Regions from separate parts of the Bradyrhizobium sp. USDA 4532 genome, predicted to be linked through region 4. Evidence: predicted binding sites of a transcription regulator. Region 4 holds the regulator's gene; each other region holds the start of a gene.
What was found. The regulator LexA, encoded in region 4, represses DNA repair genes until DNA is damaged. The targets are predictions, from matches to a motif close to TGTTCNNNNTGTGTTCNG.

Region 1 (4,638 bases), 1.7 Mb from region 4:
CCTTTCTCGATCCGCACGATGTCGTCGCCGCGCTTGCCGCGGGTCAGGAGCTGGCACAGCCGGCCATAGGCGGCGCGATCGCGCGGATAGACCAGGATGTCGGGCGTAGAGTCGATGAAGACGATGCGGGCGCCGATCAAAAGCTTTGGCGGATGGGCAACCTTCTCGCTGTCGAGCTCCTTCCAGGCGCGCACCACGCCGGCCAGCGTGTTGTGATCGGCGAGCCCGATCACGGGAATCCCGAGTTCGCTCGCCTGATGCACATAGGCGCGCGGATCGGAACCGCCGCGCAGGAAGGAGAAATTGCTGGTGATGCCGATCTCGGCATAATCAGGTGGAGGTGCGCTCATGCGAACAGCCCATGCACATACCAGTTGGCCGGAACGGGCTTGCCCTCCTCGTCGCGCAGCTCGCTCTCGTAGAGACCGTCGCGAAAGATCCAGAAGCGCTGGCCTTCGGCATCCTCGACGCGGAAATAATCGCGCGTCAGCGACGCGCCGTCCTGCTTCCACCATTCCATCGCGATGCGCTCGGGGCCCTCGACCCGCACCACCTCGTGCTGCGCGCGCCGCCAGGTGAATTGATGCGGCGGACCGTCGGGCACGGTCGCGAACGGCACCTTGATCGGTTCGGGCTGCTCGAATAGCCGCAAGGGACGCAGCGGTGGTTCGCTCGCAACGTGCTCCGGCCAGGCGGCGGCGCTGGCCGCGGCCAGATGATGCTGCGCCGGCAGCGCGAGCGCCGATCGTTCGGGGATGTGGCTCTCCAGCGGCAGATGCACGACGACGCGTTTTCCGCCGATGCGGGCGGCGATGCGGTCGATCAGCGCCGAGAGCTCGTCATTGTCGTGTATGGTGGCGTCGAGATCGCGCTGCTGCTGTACCACGATCTCGGTACGCCCTGCGGCGAGGCGAATGAGATCGAAGCCGAAGCCGGGATCGAGCGGATCATTCAGCGCATCGAGCCGCTCGCGGAACAGGCGATCGATCATCTCGGGCCGCGTCACCGGACGCCCGGTCTCGACCATGATCGCGCGCACCGCACCGTCAGTGCGGAAGAAGCTCGCTTCCAGCTGCCGCGCACCTTTGCCCTGCTTGTCCATCGCCGCAACCAGCATCTTGGCAAGGCTTGAGAGCGTCAGCGCGATCACGGTGTCGGTCGCGATCGGCTCGGGGAAACGCTTCTCGACGATGTAATCGGGCAGCGGCTTGCGCGGGCTGATCGGGGCATCGCCCTGCCCGAGCGCGTGGCTGAGCAAGGTGGTGAAGGCCGCACCGAACCGCGCCGAGATTTCATGCGGCGCGCGCGAGGCGACATCGCCGATGGTCTTCAAGCCGGCGCGGCGCAGGCCGGTGGTGACAGCGGCATCGGCACCGAGCGCCGACACCGGCAGCGGGCCGACCGCCGCCGCTTCCTCGCTATCGGGGACAATCTTGCCCGAGGCGGTGCGCGTCAGCGTACGCGCCGCGATCGAGGTGCCGGCAATCGCCGCGCTGACGGCAAAGCCTCGCCGGCTCAGCGCCCCCGTCACGGTCTGCAGCAGCGCGCGCTCGCCGCCGAACAGATGCGCGCAGCCGGTGATGTCGAGAAACAGACCGTAAGGCAAATCGAGCGCGACCAGCGGCGTGAAGCGATCGCACCAGTCGGCGATGTCGTTCAGCGTCTTCAGATCGGCGGCGGGATCGGCATCATAGACCGTGAGCTCCGGACAGATCGCCCGCGCATTGGCGAGCGGCAGCCCGATCGACAGCCCGGCGCGCACCGCGGCCTCGTCGATCGCGTGCAGCAGGATGGCGTTGTGGTCTTTTGCGACGACGACGCTGGGGAGTTCTGCTTTCTTCGCCTCTCCCGCTTGCGGGAGAGGGAGCCCTGCCACCTCCCGTGCATCAGCTTGCGAGGCGATGTCCTGCGCGAGCTTGCGCTTGATGCGGTCGATGGGCAGGCGTGGCAGCCACAGGCTGAGGATACGCCGACGGTTCACTGAATTGGCACTCATCACATTTCCATTCCATGATCCATCGCCCGACCGGGCCATGACGATTGCGCACGAGTTCGGCCTCGAAGGACGGCGCGCCCCACACGCTCGCGGCATTGCCCGGCGGCGAATGCGCCGCGCGCACGATCCAGCGCGTCTCCGCGGTCGAGGGGATCGGGGTTGCCGCGATCCGCAGCACCAGCGCGGTGACGCCGGAGGCCTGCGCGGCCAGGGTCAATTTGCGGCTGGCGACGAGATCGAGCTGGCGCGCCTGGCCCCAGACCTCGAGCACGACCGCGCCGAGCGCATCGCAGGCGAGCGCGTCGGCCGCGGCGCGCAGGCCGCTATCGACATCGGCAGCGCGCACCGTGACCAAGAGGCGCGGATCGAGGCCGAGCTCGGCAAGCCCGCGCATCGATAGCGCGCCGTTTTCGCGATCGGAAAAATCCTGCCGCACCCAGACCAGCGGCTTGCGTGCCGACAGCCGTCCGGCGAGCCCCGCAATGAAGCCGGTCGCCGCGCCGCCTTGATGGCCGGCCGCGAACACCTCGTGCAATGCCGCCGGCGCAAGCCCGCCGCGCAGCATCGCATCCGCGCCGGCGTGTCCGAGCGCGACGCGGTTCGGCATCGCCGCATCCGATGGCGCCTCGATGCGCGCGATGCTGCCGCGCAGAGACGCAAGCGTACCCATGCGTGCGGCGGCGCATGATCCGCCAAAGTGTGAGCGGTTTGGCGACAAGATCATGCGCCTTTCTTAAAAAAGAGGAGCGCGATCGGACGCAAAACCGGCGACCACTTTTGCTGATCGCGCTCCGGCATATGCGCCGCTCCTTCCAACCAAAATTTGAGGCCGTCACTGGTCTGAACAGAGAACCAGGGACTGGCTCATTTGTTCATGATATGTTCTAATATAAAGCTAACAGGGCCCGCGGAGTCAATCGGATTGGTGAACTCATCGATTCATGAGTGGAATCAATGGGATTCAGCAGCCGCCGAACCGGACAGGCCCTGATCTTCCGCAAGTCAGGCACGCAGGCCCCGAAAATGACGGCGTGACGGAAACGGAGCAATCGCATGCGCATCATCGTGCTCGACAACGACACCGATTTCGAGGGCTGGCGCAAGGCCGCGCGGCGATTGGCGCTGAACGATGTGAAGCCCGCGGAGATCACATGGACCGTACGCAGCGACGACGAATTGTCGTCGGCATCCTGCGTGAATGAATTGCCGGATACGCCGCAGGCGCGGTTCAATGTGTCGGCCAAATTCGTCGAGCTCGCAAAGGCCGCGATCCTGCATCGCAGTGACGAACGCTTTGCCCTGCTCTATCGCCTGCTGTGGCGGCTGCGCAGCCGTCACGATCTGCTCAGTGCGACCGATGATCCCGATATCGCCGAGGTCCACGCGATGGCGCGCGCGGTCTATGTCGATATCGACAGGATGCATGCGCATCTGCGCTTCCGCGAGATCGGCCGCGAGCGGACGGCTCATTACGTCGCATGGTTCGAGCCGGAGCATCACATCGTCGAGCTTGCCGCGCCGTTCTTCGCCGGCCGCTTCGCCGACATGCCGTGGTCGATCCTGACCCCCGACGTCTGCGCACATTGGGACGGGCACGCGATCTCGATCACGCCGGGCGTCGCCAAATCCGAAGTGCCGACCGAGGACCGGCTCGAGGAGGCCTGGCGGCGTCACGACAACGGCCGCTTCAATCCCGCACGGCTGAAAGTGATGGAGATGCCGCAAGCCTATTGGAGGAACCTGCCCGAGGACTCGATCATTAAGCCTCTGATCGAAGACGCAATGCGCATGACCAGCGGCCCCTTCATCGCACGCAAGGCGGCCGAGCCGCAGAAGCGGCAGGATACGCCGATGCCCCGCAAGCAAGTTCAAGGCAAGCAAGTTCAAGGCAGGCAAGCTCACGACACCATCGCGGCCTTGCGCGAGGAGGCCGCCGATTGCCGCGCCTGCCCGCTGTGGAAAGACGCAACCCAGACCGTGTTCGGCGAGGGACCGCAAAGCGCAACGCTGATGCTGGTCGGCGAGCAGCCCGGCGACAAGGAAGATCTCGCAGGCCACCCCTTCGTCGGACCGGCCGGCCAGATGCTCGATCGAGCGCTGCAGGAAGCCGGCATCGATCGCCGCAAGGTCTATGTCACCAATGCAGTGAAGCACTTCAAATTCGTGCCGCGCGGCAAGATCCGGCTGCACCAGAAGCCGAGCACACCGGAGATCCGCGCCTGCCGCCAGTGGTATGAGCGCGAGCTCGCCACCATCAAGCCGGACCTCGTGATGGCGCTCGGCGCCACCGCGGCGCAGAGCGTGCTCGGCAAGATCACGCCGATCAACAAGAACCGCGGCCATCTGATCGACCACGACGGAACCAAGGTGCTCGTCACTGTGCACCCGTCCTATCTGTTGCGGCTGCCGGATGAAAAAGCCAAGGCGCTGGAATATCAGCGCTTTATCGACGACCTGAAAATCGCCGCACATCAGTTGCGCAGATCAGTCGATGCAGCTTGAGTTCCGTAAAACCAGCGGAACCTGAGGAACCACATCGCAACGAGAAATTGTTCTAAGCCGCGGACAAATACCTACAACCTTTAATTGATCCGTGGTAGGGTAGCATGTTCCGCAGGTATCGGGCGTCATGTTCACGCCAT
Region 2 (4,638 bases), 5.4 Mb from region 4:
GATCGAGTTCGGCCTGGTCGGTCAGACCATGCACCAGGTCGACGAGCGCACGCCGGTGGCCGATCTGGAGAAGCTGACGCGGATCTATCGGGGCGTGCTGGAGCGGTATTTCGGGTAGGCCAGCCGCCCGGCTGGACAAAAACATCGAAAACAACCCCATGCACAGTAGGGGTTGGGGCTCCGAGTTATCCACCCGCACCAGATACAGCGTGGTATTTCGGGTACTCACATCCGTAGAATGGGTAGAGCGCAGCGAAACCCATCATGGGCGCCGCGGATTCGAAGTGATGGGTTTCGCGGAGTTTATCATCGGGCCGCGCGTTGCGCGGACCCGTTGGCTTCACCCATCCTACGAGATCATTCCCGCCTAGTAATCCACCCGCATCAGGTAGAGCCCGTCCGGCGGCGCCACGGGGCCGCAGGCGGCGCGGTTGCGGGCGGCGAGCGCACCGGCAAGATCGTCGGCGCTCCAGCGACCCTCGCCGACCCAGACCAGCGAGCCCACCATCGAACGCACCTGGCTGTGCAGGAACGAGCGCGCCGACGTCACGATGTTGACGGCGGCGCCGTCACGGGTGACATCGAGCTGATCGAGCGTCTTCTCCGGCGATTTGGCCTGGCACTCGGTGTCGCGGAAGGTGGTGAAGTCGTGCTTGCCGAGCAGGCGCTGCGCGGCGGCGTGCATCGCGTCAGCATCGAGCGCGCGCGGCACGCGCCAGACGCGGCCGATGTCGAGCGCGAGGTTCGCGCGCGTGTTGGTGATGCGATAGAGATAGTGCCGCCTGGTCGCGGAGAACCGCGCCTCGAAATCGTCGGGCACGATGTCAGCCGCGAGCACGCCGATCGGATTGGGCCGCAGATGCGCATTCAGCCCGTCGCGAAAGCGGCCGGGCGGAAAATGCTTGGCGATGTCGCAATGCGCGACCTGGCCGCGCGCATGCACTCCGGCATCGGTACGCCCTGCGCCGTGGACGCGCACGTCCTCGCCGCAGATCGCCTTGACCGCCGCCTCCAGCGCGCCCTGCACGGTCGGCGCGGTGTCCTGGATCTGCCAGCCGGAGAACGGCGTGCCGTCATATTCGATGGTGAGCTTGTAGCGGGGCATCAGCCGAGCCGCGCAGGCGGCTTCAACGGCGTGCCGCGCAAGAAATCCGCTGCCTTCATCGGCGCCTTGCCGGCGCGCTGCAGTTCGAGGATCCGGATCGCGCCGTCGCCGCAGGCGATCGCGAAATTGTCGTCGAGCACATCGCCCGGTGCGCCCGAGCCTTTCGCCAGCTCGCAGCGCAGGATCTTCAGCCGCACCGGCTCGCCTTCGCCGGCAAGCTCGCACCAGGCGCCGGGAAACGGCGAGAGCCCGTGAATGTGCCGCAGCACCATATGCGCCGGCTGTGTCCAGTCGATCCGCGCCTCGGCCTTCTCGATCTTGGCCGCATAGGTGACGCCGTCCTCGCTCTGCTTCGTCAGTTGCAAGCCGCCGCGCCCGAGCGCCGCCATCGCGCGCACCATCAGGTCGGCACCGAGCGGCGCCAGCGCGTCGTGCAGATCGGATGCCGTCATGCTGTCCGATATCGGCAACCGCTCGGCCATCGCGACGTCCCCGGTGTCGAGGCCGACATCCATCTTCATCACCATCACGCCGCTCGCGGCATCGCCAGCCATGATGGCGCGGTTGATCGGCGCGGCGCCGCGCCAGCGCGGCAGCAGCGAGGCATGCAGGTTGAAGCAGCCGAGCTTCGGCGCGTCGAGAATGGCTTGCGGCAGGATCATGCCATAGGCGACGACGACGGCGGCATCCGCGTCATGCGCGCGAAACTCCTCGAGCGCTTCCGAGGTCTTGAGGGTCTTCGGCGTCAGCACGGGAATGCCGAGGCGGCGCGCCTCCTGCTCGACCGGCGTCGGCTGCAATTGCAGGCCGCGCCGCCCGCCCGGCTTCGGCCCGCGGGTGTAGACCGCCACGACCTCATGGCCATGGGCTACGAGCTCCAGCAGCGTCGGCACCGCGAAATCGGGCGTGCCCATGAAGATCAGGCGGAGAGGCATTAGACAGGCTCGGTAGCAGTTGGAGTGCTTAAGCGCGAAGCGCGTCTTCGCACAAGAAGCCCCGGGCATCCACGTTTTCGGCGACAGCGAAGCAAGACGTGGATGGCCGGGTCAAGCCCGGCCATGACGCGTCCGGGAAAGCGACCGCGCCTACTCCGCCGCGCGCTTGGCGGCCTTCTCGAATTTCTTGAACACGCGGTCGCGCTTCAGTTTCGACAGATAATCCACGAACAGCACGCCGTTGAGATGATCGATTTCGTGCTGGATGCAGGTGGCGTAGAGCCCTTCCGCATCCTCCTCATGCACCGTGCCGTCGAGATCGGTGAATCGCACGCGCACCCGCGCCGGCCGCTCGACCTCCTCGTAATATTCGGGGATCGACAGGCAGCCCTCTTCGTACACCGACAGTTCTTCCGAACGCGCAATGATCTCCGGATTGATGAAGACGCGCGGCTTCGCCGTGGTCTCGCCGTTCTCGTCGCGCTTGGCGAGATCCATGGTGATCAGCCGCAGCGGCTGCGCGACCTGAATCGCCGCGAGCCCAATGCCGGGCGCGTCATACATGGTCTCGAGCATGTCGTCGGCCAGCTTGCGGATCTCCGGCGTCACCTTCTCGATCGGTTTCGACACCAGCCGCAACTGCTTGTCCGGCAGGATGATAATTTCTCTTAATGCCATGGCGGCGATTTAAGCTGCTGACTTCATGGGGTCAATGCGCTCAGGAACCCGTTAGGACAACCTTAACCACGTTTCTTCACCCCGCATTAACCCGGAAAATCAGGAATGCATTTGCCTTAAACGTTCCCTCTTCGTTCGCACCTGGCCGCGAATCGGCTACAACTGCCGGCATGAACGAGATTCTCCTCACGATTGGCGACCTTCCCGTCCGTGTCTCCGACGCCTTGATCGGCCTTGGGGCGCTGGCGCTGATCCTGCTGTTCGCCATTGCGGTGGTGATCGCACGCGCCAGCCGGCGCGGCGCGGAACTCGCAATGGCCCAGGCCATCCGCGCCGACGAACTGGAGGAGCGCCTCGCCGACATGCTGCGGGCCCAGAGCGAATCCTCCGGGCGGGTCGATGCCAAGGTTGATACTATGGCGCAGGCGCTGGCCGGCCGCCAGGCCGAGATGGCCCGCGCCGTCAACGAGCGGCTCGATTCGGTGACCCACCGGGTCGGCCAGTCGATGGAGCAATCGACCCGCAACACGATGGATTCGCTGCGCGTGCTGCACGAGCGGCTCGGCATCATCGACCACGCCCACAAGAACCTCAACGAGCTCACCACCCAGGTGACGACGCTGCGCGACGTGCTCGCCAACAAGCAATCGCGCGGCGCCTTCGGCCAGGCGCGGATGGAGGCGATCGTCCAGGACGGCATGCCGAAGGGCTCGTTCGAGTTCCAGTACACGCTGACGTCGGGCAAGCGGCCGGACTGCGTGGTGTTTCTGCCCGACCAGCGCCCGCTCTGCATCGACGCGAAATTCCCGCTCGAGGCCATGACCGCGCTGCACGATGCGCGCAGCGACGAGGAGCGCAAATTCGCCAGCCAGCGGCTGCGCGCCGACGTGCTGAAGCATGTCAGCGACATCGCGGAGAAGTACCTGATCCCTGGCGAGACCCAGGACACCGCGCTGATGTTCGTGCCGTCGGAATCGGTCTATGCCGAGATCCATGACGGCTTCGACGACGTGATCCAGAAGGCCTATCGCGCGCGCGTCGTGCTGGTATCGCCCTCGCTCTTGATGCTGGCGATCCAGGTGATGCAGCAGATCCTGAAGGACGCCCGCATCCGCGACGCCGCCGACCAGATCCGCAACGAGGTGATGCATCTCGGCGACGACCTCGGCCGCCTGCGCGATCGCGTGCTCAAGCTGCAGACCCATTTCGGCCAGGTGAACGAGGACGTCAGGCAGATCCTGATCTCCGCCGACAAGATCGAGAAACGCGCCGGCCGGATCGAGGAACTCGACTTCAGCAAGTCCGAGACCCCGATCGAGGTCCCCCGCTTCGTCAAGCCCGCCCCCGACCTGTTCCCCGCCCCGCGCAAGCTGCAGGCAGGGGAGTAGCCACCTCGCCCCGCTTGCGGGGAGAGGTCGAAATTCGCGCATCGCGCGAATTTCGGGTGAGGGGGAGCTTCCGCACATTGCACCCGTCATAATTCGCTGAGAAAGCCCCTCACCCCAACCCTCTCCCCGCGAAAGAGCGGGGAGAGGGAGCCAAGGCAGCTGCGGTCGAATCTGCTAACAGAGGGACATGACCGCGCCCGAAGTGACCGCGACCCAATCGGAAAAGAATCCCCCCGCCGCCACCTCCTGGCGCGACAGTTTTGCGGTGTATCTGCAGCCGCGGGTGCTGATCGTGCTGCTGCTGGGCTTCTCCTCGGGGCTGCCGCTGGCACTGTCGGGCTCGACGCTGCAGGTCTGGATGAAGGAGGCCGGGGTCGATCTCGGCACCATCGGGCTGCTGGCGCTGATCGGCACGCCCTACACGCTGAAATTCCTCTGGGCGCCGCTGGTCGACGCGCTGCATGTTCCGCTGTTCACGCAGATGTTCGGCCGCCGCCGCGGCTGGCTGCTGTTCTCGCAGCTGCTGCTGATC
Region 3 (4,638 bases), 1.2 Mb from region 4:
AGCGCTCGAACGGATCGACGATATCATCCAGCTGTGCGACGCCATCATGGTTGCGCGGGGAGATCTCGGCGTCGAAATCCCGCATGAGGACGTGCCGGGGCGCCAGAAGGAGCTGGTGCGGGCCTGCCGTCTCGCGGTGAAGCCCGTGATCGTCGCCACGCAAATGCTGGACTCGATGGTCGCGGCCCCGACGCCGACACGTGCGGAAGTCTCCGATGTTGCGACCGCCATCTATGACGGCGCAGACGCCGTGATGCTGTCGGCGGAGTCCGCGACAGGCCGATATCCGCGCGAGGCGGTCGAGATGATGGACCGCATTATCCGCAGCACCGAACAACACAAGATGTACCGCTCGATCGTCGAGGCGACCCAGCCCGGCGAAGAGCAAACGCCACCGCATGCCGTGGCAACGGCGGCGGCCGATCTCGCCTCCGTGGTTCACGCCGCAGCCATTGTGGCCTATACGTCGAGCGGCACCACGGCCGCACGCGTCGCGCGGAAGCGGCCGAGCCGCCCGATCCTCGCCATCACCCCAAGCCGCGAAGTGTCCCGCCGCCTGTGCCTGCTTTGGGGGGCTCACAGCGTGCTTTCCGACGACGTTCAGAGCTATGAGGAGATGGTCGAGCGCGCAACAACATTCGCGCATGCAGAGCAGTTTGCATCGAGTCGCGATCTGCTGGTCGTGGTCGCCGGCATTCCCTTTGGACAAGCGGGAACAACCAACAATCTACGGGTCGTATCGCTGCCCTGAGAGAACCGTCGGCCCGAGCGATTGCATCATCAGCGCACCGCGCGGCGAGGTGAACGCGGCGGTCGCGCGCATCCCGATCGCCTAGGTCAGCATCGAGATGATCGACTGAAGCTGATCGGATGCCGACGTCACGAGCCCGTCGAACGATGTCTGGCCGTGAGCTGCGGCTCGCAGAATGCATTCCGCAACAGCGGCCTTGAGACCGAACACGGATTGATCCGCCGGCACGCTTGCCATGACCGCATCCAACGCTTCGCGCATCGTCTGGATCAGTTCGGCGCTGTACTTCATGGCTGTCCCTCCGCCGCCTCAAAATAAGCCGGTCGTACGGGGTCGCCACTCACAAGCGCGCGATTCCAAATTGCCTTTTCTTAATGCAGTGACGGATACGTGAACCGGCGAACGCTAGAGATCTCTCTCGGCAAGCTTGCGAAACGCGTCGGGCACCGAATGAACCGCCTCCAGCGCCGCTGAACCATATCCGATCGCCTCCCAGCCAAAGCGATCGCGGATCTTGTCGATCGCACGGTCCGCCGCCCAGCGGGCCATCCCTGTCGGACTTCCAGGCCGAAGCGCTTCGTCCTCCAGTCCGAGTGGAAGCTCCAGTGCAAGATCCCAATGCTCCTCGAGATGCGAAACCGAGATCGCCAGCAGCGAGATGATCTTCTCGCCGGGATGGTCGGCAAGAGCAGCGCGCACGAGATTCTCGGCGAGCCGGGCCAGGACGATGGTCGTGCACACCGGCGCATCGATCGTCATCGAGCGCGTCACCGACTTCAGGTCGGCGAAACGGACGCGCACCGTCACGGTTCGTCCAGGCCGTGATTTCGCCCGAAGCCGCGTGGCGACGCGGTCGGCGAGATGAAGCAGCGTGGGCCGGATGACTTGCTCGATCGCAGGCTTTCGGCCAAGCGCCGATTGTGCCCCCGCCGATCGCGCGCGCCGGTGTGGCTTGAGCTGTCGCGGATCGCGATTCCAGGCCAGCGCGGCGAGTTTCTCGCCCGCTGCCGGACCGAGCAAGTGCGTCAGCGACCGTTCCGACAATTTGGCGAGCTGACCGATCGTCGCGACGCCGATCGCATCCAACCGCATCCTGGTGACTGGCCCTACTCCCCACATCAACTCAACCGGCAATTCGTGAAGGAAGCTCAGCTCGGCGTCGGGATCAACGACGACAAGTCCGTCGGGCTTTGCGACCTGCGAGGCGATCTTCGCCAGATGCTTGGTGCGGGCGACGCCGACCGAGATCGGAAGGCCGAGCTCGCTGCGTACGCGCCACCGGATCGACGCGGCTATTTCGGCAGGCGTTCCGAACAGGTGAGTGCAGCCGGCAACGTCCGCAAACGCCTCGTCGATCGAAATTCGCTCGACCAGCGGCGTGAAGTCGCCGATCACCTTGATGGCCGCGTCACCCAGCCGCTGGTAATCGCTGAAATGGCCGCCGACGAAAACCAGTTGCGGGCACAGTTGGCGCGCTTCCCGCCCCGACATGCCGCCATGCACTCCGAAGGCCTTGGCCTCATACGACGCCGCCAGCACAACCCCGCCCCCGACGGCGATCGGCTTGCCGCGCAGCGACGGCTCGAGCAGCTGCTCGACCGATGCGTAAAATGCATCCAGGTCCGCATGAAGGATGGTGGCTGCGGCTGCCATCTCGACCCGTTCATCCCTGACCTGACCGAAGCCGCCCGTCTCCGGACGTGGAAATTGACAATAGAACAAAATAGGAACATTTTGGAATCGAGTCAATCCAGCACGCGTCGTCACGGCCGCTGGCGCAGCGAACGAGCTAGGTTCGTCAACGCGCGCTGCCACTGCGCGCGCCGCGCGAGGGGCCTGCCGGCGCTCCCTTCAGCCGGCTTCGCCCGATCGCCCCCGATCTCGGTCCGCGGGAGATCGAAGCGGGAGTTGCTGCGAGGCATCAACGCGAGGCACATCGGCGGATCGTTCGAGTGCATGACGGCGGCCTCTGCCGCACGCAGCTTGCGCGTATTGCCGCACCAGCTCACTCATCAGCCGGCTGACTTTGCCGCGCAGGGCTTTTCGGGTAGATATTTTGCAATGACCGACCAATCCCATCAGGTGGACTTCCAAGCTGCGGCCCACCTTTACAAATGGCCTTCTCTCAACAACTCGAGGCGAGAGGATCGCGCGCCCTATATGGTCGTCAATGGAACGCTCGACCAATGCATTCGGGATTTCATGGGCAAGCCCGAGAAGACGCGACATCTTTACGAGATCCGGACCAAGTCGCAGCCTCCCCTCGTTCCCGACGTGCTGTCACCCGAGCATGTGATCGAGCTTTCCAGGCTTCGCGAGTTTCTCTGAGACGCGCAACGAAGGCGATCCCGACGCGTGTCTTTTGCGGGCCGACTTATCCCTCTCGTAGGTCTGGTGCCGGATTGTTTGCCCCTTGGCGAGCCGGTACACTTGCCTGACTCCCTGACCGACCGACGTCCGCGCCGACATGATTGATCCGCTTCGACCCCGCTGAGGCTCGCACGTCGCCTGCAGGGGAGCGGAACGGCGGCACGGCCGGTTGAGGAGCATCGCGAGGCGCCGCATGAGGTTCAATCTGGCGATCCTGAGTGTGCTGGCCGCAAGGCCCGGGCAGCGGATCGCGATCGACGAGGTAAGCCGCGAGGTCAAGCGCATGATCGCGGCCGGCGATGAAGCCACACAGTCGAAGCGGCCGTCCGAGCTTGGCGACGCCGACGTCTTCCAATCGGGATGGGCATCGATCAACGACGCGGGCCTGCAGATCACCGATTCGGGACTCTCGCTGTGGCGCTCGCTTGAAGCCGTCCGCATCGAACACGGACCCGATCGACAGGAAACGGAACGATTGGACGCCGCTGTGGCCGACACGCGCCATTACGTTGCGGATACTGCGATCGACCGTCCCGACGACGTTGATCTCGAGCTCCCCGGCATGACGCGCGAGGACCACGATGGCCGCCAGCCATCCGGCGCGGGCCGTTCGACTACTGCTCCCGGCATCCCCTCGGCGCACTCTCCGGTCGTCCCGGCGCCTGCACTCGGCGCCTTTCAAGAGGCGAACCGGGTGGTGGCTGCGCGGCTGTCCGGTCTGGTCAGCTTGCTCGGCACGATCAAGCCGAAATTCGCCGCCGCGCGGCGACGGCGACCCGCGGAGGATGTCGGGGATCGTCGTGCCGATCGTCGAGGCGGATTGACGGGGCTCGCGGTGGCATGCCTCAGCCTGATCTCGGTCGTCGCCTGCGTTGCCGCCGCGATTGCACTTGGTCAGCTCTCTTCGCTGAAGTCGGACATTACCGCGTTGCGACGCGAGATCGCGCCGCTGAGGGAACGCCTCACCAGACTCGAACAGGTCGAAGTCGCAAGACGCGATGCCGCCCAGCAGCAAGATGCGCAAGACAGGGCCGAGGCGGAAAAGAAGCTGGCTGACGGCGCGGGCGAACAGGCCGCGCTCAGCCTCTCGCGTGAAGAGATTCAGTTGATCAGGGAGTACATCAAGGCAGCGCCTTCGGCCGGCGCAGCCGTCGCGCCGATCAACGTCGGCGATCCCGTCACCGGCGGAATGATTCCGCTGCCTTCGTCGCTGACGGAAAAAGTGCCGCGGCTTGTCGGTGCGAGATTTGCGACCCGCAACGGCGCCATCGTCATCAGCACGCGAAACAGCCGCCGCATCGATGCCGTGCTGATGCCGAACTAGCGGACTTACGGGAATTAACAGGGCAAATACGAAAATGTGCCCCCATTTACACGCTACCTCTCGTGCCAAGCCACTGGGAGATTTGGATTTTTTCGGGCAATTCCCGACAAACGCGTCACGGGAAAATTGGCGTTCGCGGCACGGGAAATTTCGCTGCGGGCGCGGCAAACCTCCTGCCCCAAGGTGCCTGCAG
Region 4 (4,638 bases):
CCCGAAGGTCGCGGTGCTGGCGACCGGCGACGAGCTGGTGATGCCGGGCTCGCAGCCCGGTCCCGGCCAGATCGTCTATTCCAACGGCTACGCGCTGCGGGCGCTGGCGCGCGCCGAAGGCGCCGAGACCGTCGACCTCGGCGTTGCCGCCGACACGGTGGAGGCGACCACGGCGGGCATCCGCCGGGCGCGCGAGGCCGGTGCCGATGTCCTGATCACGACAGGCGGCGCCTCGGTCGGCGACCACGATCTCGTCAAGCGGTCGCTGGAAGCCGAGGGGGTCGAGATGGCGTTCTGGCGGATTGCGATGCGGCCCGGCAAGCCGATGATGCATGGCCGGCTCGGCGCGATGCGGGTGATCGGCCTGCCGGGCAATCCGGTGTCGTCCTATGTCTGCGCCTTCCTGTTCCTGGTGCCGTTGATTCGGGCGCTGAGCGGCCGGAAAGTGATTCGTCATCGCCGCGCGAGCGCCCTGCTCGGCCGCGACCTCGCTGCCAACGACCAGCGCGAGGACTATCTGCGTGCGCGGCTCGAAGCGCGCGAGGACGGCAGGCTGATCGCAACGCCGGTGACGCAGCAGGACTCGTCGCTGCTCGGGAATCTCGCTGCGGCACGGGCACTTCTCGTGCGTCCGCCGTTTGCGGCAGCTGCCGTCAAGGGCAGCGAATGCGAGATTCTGACACTGCCCGAATAGGGTTTTCGCGCCCCGCCGATTGTGCGTTGCCCGACACGTTCACCGGAAATTAAGTGGTTGCGGAACACATATCGAACATATAGTGTCCGTTCATGATTTGTTTCGAGTACTGGTGTCTACATTCGGGAAGCTGCATGGAAGCAGGTGCATTGAGCACATGCTCCTGAGGTCAGGCCCGGCCTGCAGGCCCCACCAGAAGAGTCTCGGAATCGAACGACGCTATCAACCGGGGGAATACTCGAGATGCTCACGCGCAAACAGTACGAACTACTGCGTTTCATCAATGAACGTCTGAAAGAGGCCGGCGTACCGCCCTCCTTCGACGAGATGAAGGATGCGCTCGACCTGCGCTCGAAGTCCGGTATCCACCGCCTGATCACTGCGCTGGAGGAGCGCGGCTTCATCCGCCGCCTGCCGAACCGCGCCCGCGCCATCGAGGTCATCAAGCTGCCCGAACTCTCGGCCGGCGGCGGCAACGGCCGCCGCGGCTTCACGCCCAGCGTCATCGAAGGCACCCTCGGCCGGCGCGCCAGCACGCCGCCGATTGCCGAGGACGACGGCAACCGTCCGGTCGCGGTCCCCGTGATGGGCCGGATCGCCGCCGGTACGCCGATCGAGGCGCTGCAGACCCGCAGCCACACCATCAGCGTGCCGCCCGACATGCTCGGTGCCGGCGAGCACTATGCGCTCGAGGTGCGCGGCGACTCGATGGTCGATGCCGGCATCCTCGACGGCGACATGGCGCTGATCCAGCGCAACGACGTCGCCAATACCGGCGACATCGTGGTGGCGCTGATCGACGAGGAGGAAGCCACCCTGAAGCGCTTCCGCCGCCGCGGCGCATCGATCGCGCTCGAGCCGGCCAACACCGCCTATGAAGTGCGCATCCTGCCGCCGAACCGGGTCCGCATCCAGGGCAAGCTGATCGGCCTTTATCGCAAATACTGAATTGCAAATACTTGCGGCGGCCGGGAACGAGCAACACGTCGGATCGTTCCTTGCATGATAGTGTAGCGTACGGCCTGCCCGATGCGCTCCGATACCTCTCGCGCAGCGTCGCGTGTTTGTGATCGGAGCGATCTCGGACCAGTCGTACAATCGCCCAGAAACGAGCAGACGCTCGTTCGCTATCGTCCACTCTGGTAGAGGCCCTAATGCCTCAAGGAGAGGCACGGGTCGCTACCTCGAAATGAGGAGCCATCCGATGTGTGACTATAGTCTGCACGCCGTGGCATCGCGCCCCGCCATTGTCGGAGAGACGCTGATCACGACGACGTTCCGCGGCACGTCGACCCGCGGCTTTGCTTCGGAGAATGACCCCACTGTCGCGGTCTGCATGCTGCCGGGCACCGAGCTCGCTTTCGCCGAGAACGTTCGCTACGACAGCCGCTGGATCTGGACCAAGACGCTGAACTATCGCGTCGGCGTGTTCAACGAAGTCGAGCCCGACGTGCCCGATCGGCATCATGACGCGGTCGAATTCCCCGACGGCAGCCATGTGCTGGTGACCCAGCTGGTCGAGGGACAGCGCGTCAGCGTGCTGCAATTGCCGGCGCTGCATCCGCCGGTCGAGCAGAAGCCGAAGGTTGTGGAGCGGCGGCCCTCCGCATTCGCAACGCTGTTTTTGGGTTGAGCGCATCGTCGCCGCGGAATGAGCTGTTCGGCGGCGGATGACCTAAGCAATTTCGGGCGACCCCGGACTCCCGCTTCCGGGGCGCAGAAGGAGATTTGCGTCGGCCGGCACCTTGGCGCATCATCGGGTACGGAGGACGTGCGCGGTGGTCGATAAGGTCACATGGCAAAAGGCTGGACGCGTCACGGAACCGGGCCGCTACATGTTCCGGTTCGGTTGGCTGACGGTAACGGCCGACGACCTGAAAGTCTGGGAGCAATTTCCCGAGGCTTCCTTCACTCTCGTCAAGAAGCCCGACGCCGGCCCCGACTCCGACGAATACCATCTCGGCCTGTTCGAGCTGCCAAGCGCGCCCTTGCCGGACCACGGCTAATCATCGCCCTGCAGATCGGTCTCGGCCGGCGTCGCATCCACCGCAGGCCGCGGCGCGGGGGCGCGTAGCGTCGTCTCGCTCTCGCCGTCGCCGGAAACCGCCGGCGACCACGGCCGGTCGATCCCGCCGGGCTTGACCGCATCGACGACGTAGCCGTCCCTGCTCCGCCGCAGCACCAGCGCGCCGTGGCGGCGCAGCCGCTCGGCATCGATCACCGATGCCGCGCAGCCCTGCGGCGCCCGCCGCGCCGTCACGATCAGGGCTGCGCGCTCGCAGTCGTCCGCCAGCGCCTCCGACCGGGTCGCCAGCGCGACGAAGGTGCCGCTTGGTCCCTGGGTCACGCAGCCGCCGGCATCGCACGAGACGCCCTCGCCGAGCGACGCATCGGTGGCGGTGCGCGCGTCGGCGTCCGCCGCCAGCCACTCCTTGACCAAAAATGCATCCTTGGCGCTGTGCATCAGATGCAGCCGTCCATCACCGCCACCGCGACATTGCGGCCGTCGCCCGAGATCAGCACGTCCGGCTGCGGCACCCTGAGCGCCCAGACCGAGGCCACCAGCAGCAGCACCGCACCTGACCAGCGCAGCGGCGTGCGCAGCAGCCCGAGCAGGATGATGCCGGCGCTCGCTGCGATCAGCGGCCCGATGCCGAACGCCGCCATGCGGCCGACCGCGCCCGGGAGTGCGGCGACCCATTGCGTCACCAGGATCATCCAGTCGATGCCAAGACCCATGATCGCCCAGAACACGCCGTCGAAGCCGAACGGCATGGCGACGAGCCCCAGCAGGCCGGCCGGCATCACGACCGCCGAGACCACCGGCATCGCCGCGAGGTTGGCGAGCAGCCCGTAGGGCGTCACGCGGTGGAAATGGAACGCGGCATAGGGCGTCGTCGCCAGCCCCGCCACCAGCGAGGCCAGTATCAGCATCGTGAGCTCCCGGCCGCCCCACAGCGCGACGCGCGCGGTCGTCGAATGGTCGGGCGACGCCAGCAGGTTCGGCAGCCCGATCTGCACCAGCGCCACCAGCCCGAGCGTTGCCGCAAACGACATCTGGAAACTGGGATGCACCAGCGCCTCCGGCGCGATCGCGAGCACGATCAGCGCCGCCACCGCCAGCGTCCGGAAGGTGATCGCGCGGCGGTCGACGATCACGGCGAGCAGCACCACGGCGGTCATGAAGAACGACCGCTGCGTCGCGACCTCGGCGCCCGACAGCAACAGATAGAACGCCGCGGCGACCAGCGCGGCCGCCGCCGCCCATTTCTTGATCGGATGCGCCGCCGTCAGCGCCGGAAACAGCGCGAGCAGCGCGCGCACCGCGAAGAACACGACGCCGGCGACCACGGCCATGTGGTAGCCGGAGATCGACAGCACATGGCCGAGCCCCGAGATGAACATCGCATCGTTGACCGGCGTCGAGATCGCATCGCGCCGGCCGGTGAGCAAGGCGGTTGCGATCGCGCGCTGGTCGCCGTCGAGCGTGGTGCGAATCCGCGCGTCGATGGCGTCGCGCAGGCCCTGCATGAAGGCGGCGTAGCGCAGCGCAAAGCCGCCGGTCGCAGGCGGCTCCCTGGTCTTGACCGCGCCCATCACGAAGCCGGAGGCGCCGATGCCCTGGAAATACAGGTCGCGGCCGAAATCATAGGAGCCCGGGCGCTGCGGCCCGAGCGGCGGCATCAGCCGTGCCTTCAATTCAACGAAGCTGCCGACATCGGGCGCGGTGCCCTTCTTCACCGAGAGCCGGACCCGATCGAGCTTCGTCATGTCGCGCGGGCTCTCCATCGAAACCACACGCAGCACGAAACGATCGGTCTTCTCGCGGATGTCGCGCGTCTCGACGAAGCCGGTCAGCGCCACCGAGAACATCGGCCGCGCCAGCACCGTGTGAGCGACGCGCGCCGTCTTCCAGGTCGCCGTCGCAAAGCCCGCGGCCACCG

Region 1: the regulator LexA is predicted to act here: its motif matches at 2,866-2,883, upstream of J2R76_RS14180 (ImuA family protein).
Region 2: the regulator LexA is predicted to act here: its motif matches at 2,840-2,857, upstream of J2R76_RS30545 (DNA recombination protein RmuC).
Region 3: the regulator LexA is predicted to act here: its motif matches at 2,466-2,483, upstream of dinB (DNA polymerase IV).

What each region holds. Positions count from the first base shown of each region.
Region 1 is NZ_JALJZN010000001.1:2,957,294-2,961,931, forward strand. It holds gene J2R76_RS14170 (error-prone DNA polymerase) at 1-350, opposite strand, end outside; gene J2R76_RS14175 (DNA polymerase Y family protein) at 347-1,996, opposite strand; gene J2R76_RS14180 (ImuA family protein) at 1,887-2,666, opposite strand; gene J2R76_RS14185 (UdgX family uracil-DNA binding protein) at 3,050-4,498, shown strand.
Region 2 is NZ_JALJZN010000001.1:6,648,220-6,652,857, reverse strand. It holds gene dapE (succinyl-diaminopimelate desuccinylase) at 1-118, shown strand, start outside; gene truA (tRNA pseudouridine(38-40) synthase TruA) at 368-1,105, opposite strand; gene fmt (methionyl-tRNA formyltransferase) at 1,105-2,040, opposite strand; gene def (peptide deformylase) at 2,191-2,718, opposite strand; gene J2R76_RS30545 (DNA recombination protein RmuC) at 2,889-4,106, shown strand; gene J2R76_RS30540 (AmpG family muropeptide MFS transporter) at 4,294-4,638, shown strand, end outside.
Region 3 is NZ_JALJZN010000001.1:2,508,875-2,513,512, forward strand. It holds gene pyk (pyruvate kinase) at 1-751, shown strand, start outside; gene J2R76_RS12235 (hypothetical protein) at 833-1,042, opposite strand; gene dinB (DNA polymerase IV) at 1,157-2,404, opposite strand; gene J2R76_RS12245 (hypothetical protein) at 2,660-3,079, shown strand; gene J2R76_RS12250 (hypothetical protein) at 3,405-4,445, shown strand.
Region 4 is NZ_JALJZN010000001.1:1,291,714-1,296,351, reverse strand. It holds gene glp (gephyrin-like molybdotransferase Glp) at 1-694, shown strand, start outside; gene lexA (transcriptional repressor LexA) at 938-1,642, shown strand; gene J2R76_RS06270 (hypothetical protein) at 1,899-2,327, shown strand; gene J2R76_RS06265 (hypothetical protein) at 2,473-2,700, shown strand; partial or broken gene J2R76_RS06260 (ComEC/Rec2 family competence protein) at 2,697-4,638, opposite strand, start outside.